DNA from 3 places in the Enterobacter cloacae complex sp. 394I7 genome. Region 1 is predicted to be linked to each of the others. Evidence: riboswitches for the same ligand, from Rfam matches in the RefSeq annotation. Region 1 holds a riboswitch; each other region holds the start of a gene.
What was found. A riboswitch is a leader RNA that binds a small molecule or an ion and turns the genes downstream of it on or off. The one in region 1 is predicted to bind thiamine pyrophosphate.

Region 1 (5,804 bases):
ATGATCGAGGCGAGTTAGCAAGAAGAGGTCGGTTTCGTAACGTCCCACTGCATCAGATCTTCCAGGATTTTCAACCGTTGCTCTGCACACTGGCGGGCCAGCCAGGACGCTCCCTGCGTCGCTGAAAAATAACGCTGATAAAACTGACGTGCGGTAGACCTCTTCATAATTTACCTCCTCACTTCATCGGGAAGAATTATTGGCCTAATATAGGGATTAATAAATTGCTGATTTTTTTTCAGGAGTTCCCCTTTTATGCCCTCTGGTCGTCTGCAACAACAATTTATCCGCCTCTGGCAATGCTGCGAGGGGCGATCGCAGGAGACCACGCTGAACGAGCTGGCGGACCTGCTCAGCTGTTCGCGCCGGCACATGCGCACGCTGCTTAATACCATGCAGCAGCAGGGCTGGCTCAACTGGGAGGCCGAGGCGGGTCGCGGAAAACGCTCGCGCCTGACCTTTCTGTATACCGGGCTGGCGTTGCAGCAGCAGCGGGCGGAAGACCTGCTGGAACAGGACCGCATCGACCAGCTGGTGCAGCTGGTGGGGGACAAAGCGGCAGTACGCCAGATGCTGGTGTCGCATCTCGGGCGCAGCTTTCGTCAGGGTCGCCACATTCTGCGGGTGCTCTACTATCGACCGATGAAAAACCTGTTACCCGGCACGGCGTTACGCCGCTCTGAAACCCATATGGCCCGACAAATATTCAGCGGCCTGACGCGCATAAATGAGGAAAATGGGGAACTGGAAGCGGATATTGCGCACCACTGGCAGCAACTTTCTCCTCTTCACTGGCGCTTTTTTCTACGTCCTGGTATTCATTTCCACCACGGCCGCGAGCTGGAGATGGTCGATGTGATTGCCTCTTTAGAGCGCGCCTGCACGCTACCGCTCTATTCCCATATTTCACGCGTTCACTCCCCTACGGCATGGACACTGGATGTTGAACTGTCTCAGCCGGACAAATGGCTTCCGTGGCTGCTGGGCTATGTACCGTCGATGATTTTGCCCGGTGAATGGGAATCGATGAATAATTTTGCCAGCCTGCCGATTGGCACCGGCCCCTACTCTGTATCGCGCAATAACAACAACCAGCTGAAAATCCGCGCTTTTGATGACTATTTTGGCTACCGGGCGCTGATCGACGAAGTGAACGTGTGGGTATTACCGGATCTCAATGAAGAGCTGAGCGCCGGGCTGACGCTGGAAGGGCCCACCACGGGCGAAAAGGCCGTGGAGAGCCGGCTCGAAGAAGGGTGCTACTACCTGCTGTTCGACAGCCGTACCCATCGCGGGGCAAACCATGAGGTGCGTAAATGGATAAGCCACGTGTTGTCGCCCTCCAGCCTGATTTATCATGCGGAGGAGCAGTACCAGACCTACTGGTTCCCGGCGTATGGTCTGCTTCCTCGCTGGCATCACGCCCGCCCGACATACTGCGACAAGCCCGCCGGGCTGGAGTCCATCACCCTGACCTACTATCGCGAGCACGTTGAACACCGCTTTATCGCCAGAATCATGACCCGACTGCTGGCCGCCGTTGGGGTGAGGCTGGATGTCAAAGAGGTGGATTACGATGAATGGCATCAGGGGGAGATCGTCAGCGACATCTGGCTCAACAGCGCCAACTTTACCCTGCCGCTTGATTTCTCGCTCTTCTCTCACCTGTATGAGGTCCCGCTTATCCAGCACTGCATAGACCGGGACTGGCAGCAGGACGCGGCACGCTGGCGCGCCGGCGACATGAATCTGGCCTCATGGTGCCAGCAGTTGCTGGCTGAACAAGCGATCGTGCCGTTGATCCACCACTGGCTGATGATCCAGGGGCAACGTAGTATGCGCGGTGTCAGAATGAATACGCTGGGCTGGTTTGATTTTAAATCCGCCTGGTTTTCGCCGCCGGAGCCATAACACTTTCGTAATATTTGCCAAATCATTACAATAGCGCCGTTCTCAACGGGGTGCTGCATCACTGATGTGCGCTGAGATAATACCCGTCGAACCTGATCCGGATAACGCCGGCGAAGGGATTTGAGGCTGTCACTCAAAATCCTTTGCCACTCAACCTTGAGGTGCAAAGTGTTAAAAAAAGTTCTCCCCCTTCTGGCGCTGTTTGCGCTCCCTGCTGTCGCGAAGCCCGTCCTGACGGTCTACACCTACGACTCCTTCTCAGCCGACTGGGGTCCGGGTCCGGTGGTGAAAAAAGCCTTTGAAGCTGACTGTCAGTGCGAACTGAAGTTCGTGGCGCTGGAAGATGGCGTCTCGCTGCTTAACCGCCTGCGCATGGAAGGCAAAAACAGTAAAGCCGATGTGGTGCTTGGGCTGGATAACAACCTGCTGGAGGCCGCCTCGAAAACCAGACTGTTTGCCAAAAGCGGCGTCGCCACCGATGCCGTCAGCGTCCCGGGCGGCTGGCAGGACGACACCTTTGTGCCGTTCGATTACGGTTACTTCGCGTTTGTTTACGACAAAAACAAGCTTAAAAACCCGCCGAAAAGCCTGAAGGAACTGGTCGAAAGCGAGCAGAAATGGCGCGTTATTTATGAAGATCCTCGCACCAGTACGCCAGGCCTGGGGCTGCTGCTGTGGATGCAGAAAGTCTACGGCGATGACGCTCCGCAAGCGTGGCAGAAGCTGGCCGCCAAAACCGTCACCGTGACAAAAGGCTGGAGCGAAGCCTACGGTCTGTTCCTGAAAGGGGAAAGTGATCTGGTTCTGAGCTACACCACCTCCCCGGCTTATCACATCATCGCCGAGAAAAAAGACAATTACGCCGCCGCCAGTTTTGCTGAAGGGCACTATCTGCAGGTCGAAGTGGCAGCCCGCACGGCATCCAGCAAACAGCCCGAACTGGCCGAGAAGTTCCTGAAATTTATGGTCTCCCCGGCATTCCAGAACGCGATTCCAGCGGGTAACTGGATGTACCCCGTGACCAGCGTGGCGTTGCCAGCGGGCTTTGAGAAACTGACCAAACCGCAAACCTCGCTGGAGTTTACGCCTCAGCAGGTTGCCGCGCAGCGAGCAGCATGGGTAAGTGAATGGCAACGCGCCGTCAGCCGTTAATTCCCGGCTGGTTAATTCCTGGGCTGCTCGCCGCCGTATTGATGGTGGCGGTCAGTCTGGGCGCATTCCTTGCCTTGTGGTTTAACGCGCCAGAGAGCGACCTGTTCGCGCTCTGGCACGACAGTTATCTCTGGCACGTTATCCGTTTCTCTTTCTGGCAGGCCTTTCTCTCTGCGCTGCTGTCGGTTATCCCCGCCATTTTCCTGGCACGCGCGCTTTATCGCCGCCGTTTCCCCGGCAGGCAGGCCCTGCTGCGCCTGTGCGCCATGACGCTGATCCTGCCGGTCCTGGTGGCCGTGTTTGGCATCCTGAGCGTCTATGGTCGTCAGGGGTGGCTGGCTTTACTTTTCAGCCTGCTGGGTCTGGAGTGGCGCTTCTCGCCCTACGGACTGAAGGGCATTCTGCTGGCGCATGTCTTTTTCAATATGCCGATGGCGACCAGACTCTTTTTACAGGCACTGGAAAACATCCCCGGTGAACAGCGCCAGCTTGCCGCCCAGTTGGGCATGCGCGGCGTATCCTTCTTCCGCCTGGTCGAATGGCCGTGGCTGCGTCGTCAGATCCCGCCGGTTGCGGCTCTGATCTTTATGCTCTGTTTCGCCAGTTTTGCCACCGTGCTTTCACTCGGCGGCGGCCCGCAGGCCACCACCATCGAACTGGCAATTTACCAGGCGCTCAGTTACGACTATGACCCCGGCCGCGCCGCGCTGCTGGCGATGGTGCAGATGGTTTGCTGCCTGTGCCTTGTGCTGCTGAGCCAGCGTCTGAGCAAAGCCATCCCGCCGGGCAGTAATCAGATAACCGGCTGGCGCGACCCGCAGGACAGCATGCATAGCCGGATCGCTGACCTGCTGCTTATCACGCTGGCGCTGCTGCTGCTGCTTCCGCCGCTGATGGCCGTCATCGTCGATGGCCTGAACCTGAATCTCGTTACCGTGTTGCAGCAGCCCGTTCTCTGGCAGGCAACGTGGACCTCGTTGCGGATCGCGCTGGCCGCCGGGCTGCTGTGTGTCATGCTGACCATGATGCTTTTATGGAGCAGCCGCGAGCTTTACGCGCGTCAGGCCCGTAAAGCCGGGCACGCCCTGGAGCTGACAGGCATGCTGATCCTGGCGATGCCCGGCATTGTACTGGCGACGGGGTTCTTTTTACTGTTCAACAGCACTATTGGCCTGCCGGAAAACGCCGACGGCATCGTGATTTTCACCAATGCCCTGATGGCGATCCCCTACGCGCTGAAGGTGCTGGAAAATCCGATGCGAGACATCAACAGCCGCTACGCGCTGCTGTGCCAGTCGCTCGGTCTGCAGGGCTGGCAGCGGCTAAAGATTATCGAACTGCGTGCGCTGAAACGCCCGCTGGCCCAGGCCCTGGCCTTCGCCTGTGTGCTCTCAATTGGTGATTTTGGTGTCGTGGCGCTCTTCGGTAATGAAGATTTCCGCACCCTGCCGTACTGGCTGTACCAGCAAATTGGCTCCTATCGTAGCCAGGAGGGAGCCGTCACGGCGCTGCTGTTACTGGTGCTCTGCTTTGCCTTATTTACCGTTATCGAAAAACTTCCGGGGCGTAATGTTAAAACTGACTGATGTAACCTGGCTCTACCAGCATCTGCCAATGCGCTTCTCCCTTTCGGTTCGTCAGGGAGAGATGATTGCGGTTCTGGGTCCGAGCGGGGCCGGAAAGAGTACTTTGCTCAATCTGATTGCCGGTTTTCTGCAACCGGCGAGCGGGTCGATAGTGATTGAAAACCGCGACCATACGCGCACGCCACCCGCCCGACGTCCGGTGTCGATGCTGTTCCAGGAAAATAATCTGTTCATGCACCTGACGGTGCGGCAAAACATCGCCCTGGGTATGGATCCTGGCCTGAAACTCAACGACGGTCAGCGCCAGAAGCTGGAGCTGATTGCCGCTCAGATGGGCATTACCGCGTTTATTGATCGCCTCCCCGAAGCCCTCTCCGGCGGGCAGCGTCAGCGGGTGGCGCTGGCGCGCTGCCTGGTGCGCGAGCAGCCCATACTGCTTCTGGATGAGCCCTTCTCTGCACTCGATCCTGCCTTGCGCCAGGAGATGCTTACCCTGGTGCAGGACGTGTGCCAGCGTCAGCAACTGACAATGCTGATGGTTTCGCACAGCATTGAGGATGCCGCGCGGATTGCGCCACGATCGGTGGTCATTGCAGAAGGGCGAATTGCCTGGGATGGCGGCACAGAGGAACTGCTCAGCGGTCACGCAGGGGCGTCTTCATTGTTAGGCATCAGTGCGGGCTGACCCTCTCCCACGGGAGAGGGAAACAGATTAACGGCTCACCACCTTCAAGAGGATTTCACCGTACACCGGCATCAGCGGGTGGCGAATCAGGGCGACCAGCGCCACCACGGCAACCCCCAGCATTAACGGCGCGAGCCACAGCAGGCGCGAGCGTGGCAGATAACGCGTCAGGCGATCAACATTCGCTTTCGCGCTGCGCCACAGTCGCCAGCACAACCAGGCAGCGATCCACAACAGCAGGGCCGTAGCCAGCAACAACCACTTAAATTCACCGCTTTGCATTCCGTCAGGAATATCAACGGTGGCCCCTGCCAGGATCCCCGGCAGAAAATAGAACGGCGGCCAGAAAACACAGCCGATGATGTTCGGCACCACGAATTTCGCAACAGGCAGATCCAGCATCCCCGCGACCATCGGCACCAGCGGACGCGTTGGTCCAACAAAGCGACCCACGAGGATCGTGAACATGC
Region 2 (5,804 bases), on a different contig from region 1:
TTTGGTAGCCTGTTAGGTTACCGCCTGGGCGGCGTGATGATGGAAAAAATGTTCGCATACAAAGAGCCGGTGAATGGGTTGACCTTCAACTGGGCCGGAATGTGGGCATTCGGAGGGATCATGATTGCCGTGATCGCCGTGCTGTTTATGCTGTTTTTCCGCGAATCGGACAAAGAGATCACCGCAATTGAGGTGGTTGAAGGCGATACCGCGCTGACACGAGGGGAAGTTAAATGAAACAAGAACGTGTTCTCGGTGCCCTTTACGGGCAAGCGTTAGGGGATGCGATGGGCATGCCGTCGGAGCTTTGGCCGAGAAAGCGCGTCAAAGCGCACTTCGGCTGGATCGACCGTTTTTTACCCGGACCGGCTGAAAATAACGCCGCCTGCTATTTTAAGCAGGCAGAATTCACCGACGATACGTCAATGGCGTTATGCCTGGCGGATGCGATTATCGAATGCGACGGGCAGATCAACGCGGATGTTATCGGCAAACATATTCTGCACTGGGCGGAGTCGTTCGATGCGTTTAACAAGAATGTGTTAGGTCCGACATCGAAGATTGCGCTTAACGCCATTCGTGACGGCAAGCCGGTCAGTGAACTGGAAAACAACGGCGTCACCAACGGTGCGGCGATGCGCGCCTCTCCGCTGGGCTGCCTGCTGCCGGCCACGCGTCTGGAGCACTTTGTCGCAGAGGTGGCGCTGGCCTCAAGCCCGACCCATAAATCCGACCTCGCGATTGCCGGCGCGGTGGTGATAGCCTGGGCGGTGTCGCGTGCCATTGACGGTGAACGCTGGCAGAACATCGTCGATGCCCTGCCAGGCATTGCCCGCTACGCACAGGAAGCGAAAACAACCACCTTCAGCGCATCGCTGGCGGCACGGATTGAGCTCGCCCTTAAGACCGTGCGTGAAGCCAACGGCATCGATTCCGCCAGCGAGCAGGTTTACCAGCTTATTGGCGCGGGCACCAGCACGCTTGAGTCGGTTCCAGCGGCGATTGCGATGGTCGAACTGGCAGGCACCGACCCGAACCGCTGCGCCATTTTGTGCGCCAACCTCGGCGGTGATACGGACACCATCGGCGCGATGGCGACGGCAATCTGCGGTGCGCTTCACGGCGTACAGGCGATTGACCCGGCGTACAAGGAGGAACTCGACGCCGTAAACCGCCTCGACTTTAACCACTACTGTGAAAAACTGCTGCACTTCCGGGAGCAAAGGGAGGGCGTATGAGTGCTTTTGCTGCACGCCTTGAAACACTGCACGCCACTCGCCCGGTCACGGTGTTGGGTGCTGCGGTCATCGACGTGATCGCCGACGCCTATGCCCTGCCCTGGCGCGGGTGTGATATCGAACTCAAACAACAGGGTGTCAATATCGGCGGCTGTGCGCTGAATATTGCTATTGCGCTGAAACGGCTCGGGATCGCCGCGCAAAACGCGCTCCCTGTCGGTCACGGAGTGTGGGCAGACATCATCCGTAACGCCATGGCCAAACAGGATCTGCACAGCGTCATCGACGTAGAAACGGGCGACAACGGCTGGTGTCTGGCGCTGGTCGAACCGGACGGTGAGCGGACCTTTATGTCGTTTAGCGGCGTGGAGAACCAGTGGCAACAGCGCTGGCTGGATGCGCTGCACGTGCCGTCTGAAAGCCTGGTCTACCTCTCAGGCTATCAGCTGGCGTCACCGTGCGGAGAGCGTCTGACGGCCTGGCTGGAAGGCCTGGAAAACATTACCGCGTTTATCGACTTTGGGCCGCGCATTGCCGATATTCCTGATGCGCTGATGGCGCGGATCATGGCCTGTAAGCCGATGGTATCGCTTAATCGCCAGGAAGCCGAGATGGCAGCGGGACGATTTGGCATGGAAGCTGAAACACTCGGCCCGCAGTGGCTACAGCGTTTTGGTTCTGCGCTGATTATTCGCCACGATAAAGACGGTGCCGCCTGGTATGAGGGTGATAAATCGGGCTACGTTCCGGCGTTTCCCGCAACCGTCGTCGACACGATCGGTGCGGGCGACAGCCACGCCGGTGGCACGCTTGCCGGGCTGGCGGCAGGATGGTCGCTGGCTGATGCCGTTACGCTTGGCAATGCAGTGGCAGCCTGGGTCGTTAGCCACCGCGGCGGCGACTGCGCGCCAGGGCGCGAGGCGTTACTCCTCGCACACAAAGACGTATAAATCGCTACGGCAGTAGCTGATGCTGAACTCAATGGGCCGGTTCTGCTGATCAAGTGCAACTTGCTTGATCACCAGCACCGGGATTTTGTCATCCATGCGGATATGCGTCTGAAACTCGCTGTCCGGCATGCGGGCACTGACGCGTGAGCGGGTGCGTTGCGGGAAGATATTCTGGCTACGGAAGTAGTCATACAGGGAAATCCCAATTGCATCCGGATCGTGAATCAACCCTACCGGCACCCAGGACTCCTCAATCGATACGGCGTCATCATCCACATAGCGGATGCGCTTAAGCAAAAAGACCTCGCTCTCCGGCGGCACTGACAGCTGGCTGGCCACCTCTTCCGGGCATTTCACCACCCGTTTATTCACCCACAGCGTGTTGGGCTTTTTGCCGCGCAGCACCACCTGCTGAGAAAAACCGCGCGCTTCCTTGAGCGAGTATTCAAAGATGTTATTGATTTGCGTCCCATAGCCCCGGGCGCGCGTCACTACGCCGTCGGCTTCCAGAGCCTGCATCGCTTTGCGCACGGTAATGCGCGACACGCCGGTTAACTGACTGAGATCGCGCTCGCCGGGCAGTATATTCCCATGCTCCAGCACCCCGTTGCGTACCGCGTTTTTTACCGTTTCGGCAAATTTCAGATACAGCGGCGTGTTGTCCGGGGCGGCAATGCGTTCATTCAGTTGATCGATTAACCGGGTATGCGCTTGTTCCATCTCTGTTTTTCTCAGGCCTGGTGTGTGTTGCCAGTATACGGCTTACCACCAGGCATGAAAATGGTGTACCGGACCAATACCGTGACCAACCTCGAGAGTATCGGCTTTTGCCAGCGCTTCGGAGAGCCAGATTTTAGCGTCGCGGACCGTATCCCCCCAGTTGTCACGACGGGGGCGCAAAGCCGCCAGCGCGGCAGAGAGCGTGCAGCCGGTCCCGTGGGTGTTTTTGGTCTGTACCCGCGGGGCCGTGAAACGCAGCGCACCGTCGTGGGTAAACAACCAGTCAGGGCTTTCTTCATCATCAAGATGACCACCTTTCATCAGCACGGCGCCGCAGCCCATCGCCAGGAGCGCATTCCCCTGCTCTTTCATTTCGCGCTCATTCTGCGCGTGCGGCGCATCCAGCAGCGCAGCAGCTTCAGGCAGATTAGGCGTGATAAGCGCCACCTGCGGCAGCAGCTTATTTCGCAGCGTCTCTACGGCGGAGGCGGACAGCAGCGGGTCACCGCTTTTTGCCAGCATCACGGTATCCAGCACCACATTTTGCACCTGGTAACGTTTAAGCCGTTCTGCCACCGCTTCAACAATGTCGGTCTCGGCCAGCATCCCAATCTTGGTGGTGTCGATTCGCACATCGCTGAAAACCGAATCCAGCTGTGCGGCGACAAAGTCCGGCTCAATGCGGTAAACCGACTGCACGCCACGCGTATTTTGCGCCACCAGCGCGGTAATCACCGAGCAGCCGTACGCCCCGAGTGCGGAGAAAGTTTTCAAATCAGCCTGAATGCCCGCGCCGCCGCTTGGGTCGGTACCGGCAATGGTAAGGGCGTTAATCCGATTCATACCCGTTCCTCCAGAGTGTAGAGCGCGTCGAGGAACGCGCTGGCAAAACTGCCGGGACCACCGGACCGGGCGATGGCTGCCGATCCGGCACGTTTCATCCATCCGCAAGCGGCGGCGATGTTGTCCAGCCGGTCGCCGGGAAGCGAGCAGCTCGCCGCCACGACTGCCGAGAGCGCGCATCCCGTTCCCACCACGCGGGTCATCATCGGGTCACCGCCCACGACCGTGCGGGTGCGCTGCCCGTCTGTGACGTAATCCCGTTCACCGGTGACCACCACAATGGCATTCGTCTGGCGAGCCAGCGCCTGCGCGGCAGGCAGCGCAGTTGCCGCCGTGTCGGTGGTATCGACGCCGCGCCCGCCCGCACTCATCCCGGCAAGGGCGAGAATTTCCGAGGCATTGCCGCGAATGGCCGCCGGTTTCAGGGCGAGGATTTGGTGGCAAAAACGGGTGCGGAACGTCAGCGCCCCTACGGCAACCGGGTCAAGCGTCCAGGGTTTCCCTGCTGCCACTGCACGCTCAATCGCCCGGCGCATCGACTGGGCGCGCGGCGCCGTCAGCGTCCCGACGTTAATCAGCAGGGCATCTGCGAGCGCGGAAAACTGCTCAGCCTCTTCGGCTTCAATCACCATAGCCGGGGAAGCGCCAAGCGCCAGTAACACATTGGCCGTAAAGGTCTGTACCACATCGTTGGTCATACAGTGGGTAAGTGGGGAACGGGTTCGAAACTGATGTAAAACGTGTAAATCGAGCAGGTCAGGCTGCATGGTATCGCTCCTGCCGTGCGTGAAGAAGCGATGACCGGGAAGGCATCTGACTTCCCTACGCTGGCATTATCCAGATCAGGTGGTACGGGTATTTCTCAGCCTTCACAAGGAAGGGCACCCCGAGTCATGTACTACAAAATCAAAAGCTTGCGATTAACGTCCCGTTAATCCCTGTTCTGGATCATGCCAGCGGGAAGCCAAAGACTCAACCCTAAAAAATCCTCTGTGTCCCAGTTTGTGTCTCACGTTGTGTCCCACAGATAAATGGCGGGCACAAAAAAACCGCCCATAAGGCGGCTTAAGAAAATAATTTCAATCGTGATGATTTAAATGGAATCTATTTTCTGCATACGCTTTCTCCATGCAGTCGAAGTGCTTTTGCCAATTCCAATTGGAATGCAAAGGAAAGACGGGAACGGCTGATCTTTATACCATCAATAATGATGTGTGTAGGGTAAACAGTGACCATGCGGCCCAAGTATTGGAAGTGTTTAGGGTGGTTTGACTTATCGTTATTCATTGTGTGCCATCCGTCTGGGTGGGGGTATTCCCGCCAACGGATGATTGATCTAAAATCGATCAAAATCAATAACTTAACAGATCACCAAATCCAGGGGGTGTACACTGGCAAGCCTCCCTCAGCCTAACTTATACACGAACAGAAAATAGGGGCGGATTCCTTCCAGTTGGGTGGGAAAATATCTGGGAGTTTGGATATTGTTGCTAGGCCCCTCGATCTGAGGCCCCGGGTGATGAGAGTATTTTCGCCAAATATCTGGGGGCACTCCCTACCGGATGGCCTGCATTCTGGTCAAACATTGTCCAACCTTCCGCTCTTACAGTGCGCTCGCTCAGATAACCCTTTATTCTCAATTACTTAATAACAACACAATACCATTCTGTTGCTTTACCCTGTGGACCAGTGGCCCAGCCGGGCCACCCTGGAGGCGTCCGCCTCCCCTGTGCGCCTGTGGCGCGTTATCTTGTGGCAAGCCATACAAACCCACAGGGTTGAGAGTGGTAGCGCCACAGGCGCATACAGAGAGCGGGCCTACATAGACCCTCTGAGGGGCGAAGGCTTTCGACCCGGCTTGTATTGAGAATAACTATCGTTTGCAAGTGATATTGATTATCATGTGGGAATAAAAAAGCTGGGGATTTTTTCTTGAGGGTAAATTGAAAATTTGCCAGGCAACACTATAACGAAATGATAATTAATTGCCCACAAATACAGTAGCTTAAAAGCGCTGAGGGAGCCACATCACCTTATCCGGCCTGTGGTAATA
Region 3 (5,804 bases), on a different contig from region 1:
CAAGGCTAATCCCGCCGATGGCCACGGTCGGGTACTGCGCAAGACGCTTCACGTGAGCCGCCAGCTGTGCCAGCCCTTGTGGCGCGGAGGGCATCTGTTTAGTTTGCGTCGGGAAGACGTGTCCAAGCGCAATGTACGAAGGGCGAGCCGCCAGCGCCACGTCAATCTCCATATCGTCATGGGTCGAGACACCCAGGCGCAAACCGGCTTCCCGGATGGCATTCAGGTCTGTGGTCTCCAGGTCCTCCTGACCCAGATGCACGCCGTAGGCCTGGTGCTTTATCGCCAGTCGCCAGTAGTCGTTGATAAACAGGCGGGCGTGATACCGACGCCCCAGCGCGATGGCGGCGGCGACATCGTTCTCCACCTCCTCATCGCGTTTATCTTTGATGCGTAGCTGCAGCGTGCGTACACCAGCCTCCAGCAGGCGGGCAATCCACTCCACGCTATCCACCACCGGGTAGAGCCCTAAACGAAAGGGCACGGGTGGGAAATCGGGCTGGTACATTACGCCTCCTCTTTTTTGAGGTAGATTTCGCCGCCTTTCGCGCGGAAGGTTTCTGACATATCCGCCATGCCCACTTCAATGGTTTGCGCGGCGGCGTAGTCACGCACTTCCTGGCTGATCTTCATCGAGCAGAATTTTGGCCCACACATGGAGCAGAAATGGGCCACTTTGCCGGACTCCTGCGGCAGGGTTTCGTCGTGATAGGCGCGGGCGGTAAACGGGTCGAGCGCGAGGTTAAACTGATCTTCCCAGCGGAATTCAAAGCGGGCCTTCGACATCGCGTTATCGCGAATTTGCGCGCCCGGATGGCCTTTCGCCAGGTCCGCAGCGTGGGCGGCAATTTTGTAGGTGATAAGCCCCTGCTTCACGTCCTCTTTGTTGGGCAGACCGAGGTGCTCTTTTGGCGTCACATAGCAGAGCATGGCGCAACCGAACCAGCCGATCATCGCCGCACCAATTCCGGAGGTGAAGTGGTCGTAACCCGGGGCAATATCGGTGGTCAACGGCCCCAGGGTATAGAATGGTGCTTCATGGCAGTGCTCCAGTTCTTCCGTCATATTGCGGCGGATCATCTGCATGGGGACATGGCCCGGGCCTTCAATCATCACCTGCACGTCATACTCCCAGGCGATTTTGGTCAGCTCGCCCAGCGTGTGCAGTTCAGCAAACTGCGCTTCGTCGTTGGCATCACGAATGGAACCAGGGCGCAGGCCGTCGCCCAGCGACAGCGAGACGTCGTAAGCGGCACAGATTTCGCAGATCTCGCGGAAGTGTTCGTAGAGGAAGTTTTCCTGATGATGAGACAGACACCACTTCGCCATGATTGAGCCCCCGCGCGAGACAATGCCGGTCAGACGCTTCGCGGTCATCGGCACGTAGCGCAGCAGCACCCCCGCGTGGATGGTGAAGTAGTCTACACCCTGTTCAGCCTGCTCCAGCAGCGTGTCGCGGAACGCTTCCCAGGTGAGGTTTTCAGCGATACCGTTCACTTTCTCCAGCGCCTGATAGACCGGCACCGTTCCGATAGGCACCGGGCTGTTACGCAGGATCCACTCGCGGGTTTCGTGGATATAACGCCCGGTGGAGAGATCCATTACCGTGTCCGCGCCCCAGCGCGTTGACCAGACCAGCTTCTCGACCTCTTCTTCGATGGAGGAGGTGACCGCGGAGTTACCGATATTGGCGTTGACCTTCACCAGGAAGTTGCGGCCGATAATCATCGGTTCGGATTCCGGGTGATTGATGTTGGCGGGGATAATCGCGCGGCCAGCGGCCACCTCATCGCGCACAAACTCCGGGGTGATGTTTTCCGGCAGGCGGGCACCGAAACCTTCGCCCGGATGCTGGTGGCGCAGCACTTCGCTACGGATGCGCTCACGGCCCATATTTTCACGGATGGCGATAAACTCCATCTCTGGGGTGACGATCCCCTGACGCGCATAGTGCAGCTGGGTGACGCATTTGCCCGCTTTCGCACGTTTCGGCGTCAGCAGGCCCGCGAAGCGCAGTTCGTCCAGGCCGTCGTCGGCCAGACGCTCTTTGGTGTAGGCAGAGCTGCGAACCGTCAGTTCTTCGCAGTCGTTACGCGCGTCAATCCAGCGCTGGCGAAGTTTTGCCAGCCCCTGCTGCACGTTAATGGCCACATCAGGATCGCCGTATGGGCCAGACGTGTCGTAGACTGGCACGGCTTCGTTGTCTTCATACTGCGGGTTTTCTTTGCTGCCGCCAAGAAGCGTCGGGCTAAGCTGGATTTCGCGCATCGGAACGCGGATATCCGCCTGAGAGCCGGTGATGTAAATACGCTTAGAGTTCGGGAAAGCGGTGCCTTCCAGGGTGTCGATGAAGTGTTGGGCGTGTGCGCGCTGTTCGCGGCGGGTCAGTTTAGTAGTAGACATAGCTCATTCCAAAAGTGAAGGACATGGCTTGTCAGACGACGGATGAAGCAAGAGGAGATCGCCCGGGGGCGATACTACAGCAGTTTTACTCTTGTTCCCTTCGCAGGTATTAGCCTGATCAGGTTCCGCGGATCCCGAATTAACGGTCTCAGCCCGTGCTTTCACACTGGGCACTCCGACAAGAAATTTACACGCCATCGTTCGCGCTATCGCATGAATGATTTCGTGTAATACCCCCTCCTGAGAGGGGCGAATGTTTGTAAACTACTCGTTAACGATTAAGAACTCAAGCAGGCCGCGCGATGTTATCTTCGTTGCTGGCCTTAGAATCGTTATCCAGCACGAGAGCGATCAGCTTATCTTCCAGCGAGAATCGCTCTTCCAGCGCTTCGCCGAGATCGGACAGCGCCTGTTGAAACTCAAGGTAGTTGTCGTGATCGATGGCGTTCTCGAGGGTGGAATCGTAGTAATTCATGATCTGCTGGGTATTGGCTTCCAGCAGCGGGTAGAGTTTGGATGCCGTTAAATACGGGCTAGTGCCTTCCATTTCGCGGATAATGCGTTCATAAATATTGAAATGGCCGTCGGACAGGTAGTCGACCAGGCTCTGACAAAAATCATCCAGCGCTTTTTCATTCAGCCGCATAAACGATTCTTTGCCAGGCTTAATACCGACCAGATTGTAATAAGCCACGAGTAGATGCTTGCGCACATGTAGCCAGCGATCCACCAGTTTGTTACTTCCTCTAACGCGCTCAGTCAGGCTTTCTAGCTGGTTTAACATGTTCGACTCCGCAAGGTTTAGAATTGATTCTGCTTATCCAAAATGTAACCACAATGCTAACAACATGTCAGTGAAGCGAAGGTAGTGCAATAGATATGGATCGTATTATTGAAAAATCAGATCTGGGTTGGTGGATTGTCAGTCACGAACAAAAATTATGGCTGCCCGGTGGGGAAATACCCCATGGCACTGCCGATCGTTTCGATCTCGTTGGTCAGCCTGCACTGAAGATCGGCGAGTGGCAAGGGGAGCCGGTGTGGTTGATCCAGCAGCCTCGCCGCCAGGACATGGGATCCGTTCGTCAGGTGCTGGATCTCGATGTGTGCCTGTTCCAGCTGGCAGGCCGTGGCGTGCAGTTGGCCGAGTTTTACCGATCGCATAAATACTGCGGCTACTGCGGGCATACCATGCACCCGAGCAAAACCGAGTGGGCCATGCTCTGCAGCCACTGCCGTGAACGCTATTATCCGCAGATTGCGCCGTGCATTATCGTCGCTATCCGGCGTGACGATTCCATTCTGCTGGCGCAACATACCCGCCATCGCAACGGCATTCATACTGTTCTTGCCGGGTTCGTTGAAGTGGGCGAAACGCTGGAGCAGGCGGTGGCGCGTGAAGTGATGGAAGAGAGCGGGATCCGGGTGAAGAACCTGCATTACGTGACGTCTCAGCCGTGGCCGTTCCCGCAGTCGCTGATGACGGCGTTTATGGCCGAATACGATAGCGGTGAGATTGTTATCGACCAGAAAGAGCTGCTGGACGCGAACTGGTACCGTTATGACGATTTGCCACTGTTACCCCCGCCGGGAACGGTAGCCCGTCGGCTGATAGAAGATACCGTGGCAATGTGTCGGGCCGAGTATGAGTAGTGTTACACTCACGGACTGACGCAATAAGGAACTGCAAAATGACCGAACTGAAGAACGATCGTTATCTGCGTGCGCTGCTGCGCCAGCCCGTTGATGTCACCCCGGTGTGGATGATGCGCCAGGCGGGGCGCTATCTGCCAGAGTACAAAGCCACGCGTGCGCAGGCGGGTGATTTTATGTCGCTGTGCAAAAATGCCGAGCTGGCCTGCGAAGTGACGCTCCAGCCGCTGCGCCGCTACCCGCTGGATGCCGCTATTCTCTTTTCGGACATTCTGACCATTCCGGATGCCATGGGCCTTGGGCTCTATTTCGAAACCGGTGAAGGTCCGCGTTTCACCTCCCCGATCAAAAGCAAAGCCGACGTTGATAAGCTGCCGGTACCGGATCCTGAGCAGGAGCTGGGGTATGTGATGAACGCCGTGCGCACAATTCGCCGTGAACTGAAAGGCGAAGTGCCGCTGATTGGCTTCTCAGGCAGCCCGTGGACGCTGGCGACCTATATGGTGGAAGGTGGCAGCAGCAAAGCCTTTACCGTCATTAAAAAGATGATGTACGCGGAGCCACAGGCGCTGCATACGCTGCTCGACAAGCTGGCGAAGAGCGTCACACTCTATCTTAACGCGCAGATTAAAGCAGGCGCGCAGTCGGTGATGATTTTCGATACCTGGGGCGGCGTGCTGACCGGGCGCGATTACCAGCAGTTCTCGCTGTATTACATGCATAAAATCGTCGATGGCCTGCTGCGTGAAAACGAAGGTCGCCGGGTGCCGGTGACGCTGTTCACCAAAGGCGGCGGGCAGTGGCTGGAAGCCATGGCCGCAACCGGCTGTGACGCGTTGGGTCTCGACTGGACAACCGATATTGCCGATGCGCGCCGTCGCGTGGGTGACAAAGTGGCGCTGCAGGGCAACATGGACCCGTCTATGCTCTATGCTCAGCCTGCCCGTATTGAGGAAGAGGTGGCCTCCATTCTTGCTGGTTTCGGCCAGGGCGAAGGACACGTGTTCAACCTCGGGCACGGTATTCATCAGGATGTACCGCCAGAACACGCTGGCGCGTTTGTGGAGGCGGTGCACCGACTTTCTGCACATTATCATCAGTAAGGAGTGGTTATGGATCTCGCGTCATTACGCGCTCAACAGATAGAACTGGCCTCATCCGTGATCCGTGAGGATCGTCTGGACACAGACCCGCCGCAGTACATTGGCGGAGCAGATGTGGGGTTTGAGCAGGGAGGTGAAGTGACGCGGGCGGCAATGGTGCTGCTGAAGTATCCCTCGCTGGAACTGGTGGAGTACAAGGTGGCGCGTATCGCCACCACCATGCCGTACATTCCTGGCTTTCTCTCATTCCGTGAATATCCCGCGCTGCTGGCAGCGTGGGAGCAACTCTCGCAAAAACCCGACCTGCTGTTTGTCGACGGCCATGGTATCTCTCATCCGCGCCGCTTAGGCGTCGCCAGCCATTTTGGGCTGCTGGTGGATGTCCCCACCATCGGTGTGGCTAAAAAACGTCTGTGCGGTGCGTTTGAGCCGCTCTCCGCCGAGCCAGGCGCGCTGGCACCTCTCATCGATAAGGGTGAGCAACTGGCGTGGGTCTGGCGCAGTAAAGCGCGTTGTAACCCCCTGTTTATCGCCACCGGGCATCGGGTGAGCACGGACAGTGCGCTGGCGTGGGTGCAGCGCTGCATGAAAGGGTATCGCTTACCGGAGCCCACCCGCTGGGCTGATGCGGTAGCGTCAGGGCGT

Region 2: linked by a shared signal. The riboswitch ahead of thiM (hydroxyethylthiazole kinase) and the one ahead of thiB (thiamine ABC transporter substrate binding subunit) in region 1 are both predicted to bind thiamine pyrophosphate.
Region 3: linked by a shared signal. The riboswitch ahead of thiC (phosphomethylpyrimidine synthase ThiC) and the one ahead of thiB (thiamine ABC transporter substrate binding subunit) in region 1 are both predicted to bind thiamine pyrophosphate.

The regions. Positions count from the first base shown of each region.
Region 1 covers NZ_JBXWCR010000003.1:137,864-143,667, forward strand. Annotated here, with positions in the region: gene sgrT (glucose uptake inhibitor SgrT) at 15-167, opposite strand; gene sgrR (HTH-type transcriptional regulator SgrR) at 256-1,911, shown strand; TPP riboswitch at 1,948-2,048, shown strand; gene thiB (thiamine ABC transporter substrate binding subunit) at 2,080-3,063, shown strand; gene thiP (thiamine/thiamine pyrophosphate ABC transporter permease ThiP) at 3,039-4,649, shown strand; gene thiQ (thiamine ABC transporter ATP-binding protein ThiQ) at 4,633-5,334, shown strand; gene AC2FAP_RS14095 (DedA family protein) at 5,362-5,804, opposite strand, start outside.
Region 2 covers NZ_JBXWCR010000001.1:2,018,585-2,024,388, forward strand. Annotated here, with positions in the region: gene AC2FAP_RS09790 (nucleoside permease) at 1-237, shown strand, start outside; gene AC2FAP_RS09795 (ADP-ribosylglycohydrolase family protein) at 234-1,238, shown strand; gene AC2FAP_RS09800 (PfkB family carbohydrate kinase) at 1,235-2,188, shown strand; gene AC2FAP_RS09805 (GntR family transcriptional regulator) at 2,162-2,908, opposite strand; gene thiD (bifunctional hydroxymethylpyrimidine kinase/phosphomethylpyrimidine kinase) at 2,951-3,751, opposite strand; gene thiM (hydroxyethylthiazole kinase) at 3,748-4,518, opposite strand; TPP riboswitch at 4,554-4,650, opposite strand.
Region 3 covers NZ_JBXWCR010000015.1:5,208-11,011, reverse strand. Annotated here, with positions in the region: gene thiE (thiamine phosphate synthase) at 1-508, opposite strand, end outside; gene thiC (phosphomethylpyrimidine synthase ThiC) at 508-2,403, opposite strand; TPP riboswitch at 2,482-2,591, opposite strand; gene AC2FAP_RS23710 (Rsd/AlgQ family anti-sigma factor) at 2,690-3,187, opposite strand; partial or broken gene nudC (NAD(+) diphosphatase) at 3,283-4,035, shown strand; partial or broken gene AC2FAP_RS23700 (hypothetical protein) at 4,004-4,093, opposite strand; gene hemE (uroporphyrinogen decarboxylase) at 4,095-5,159, shown strand; gene nfi (deoxyribonuclease V) at 5,169-5,804, shown strand, end outside.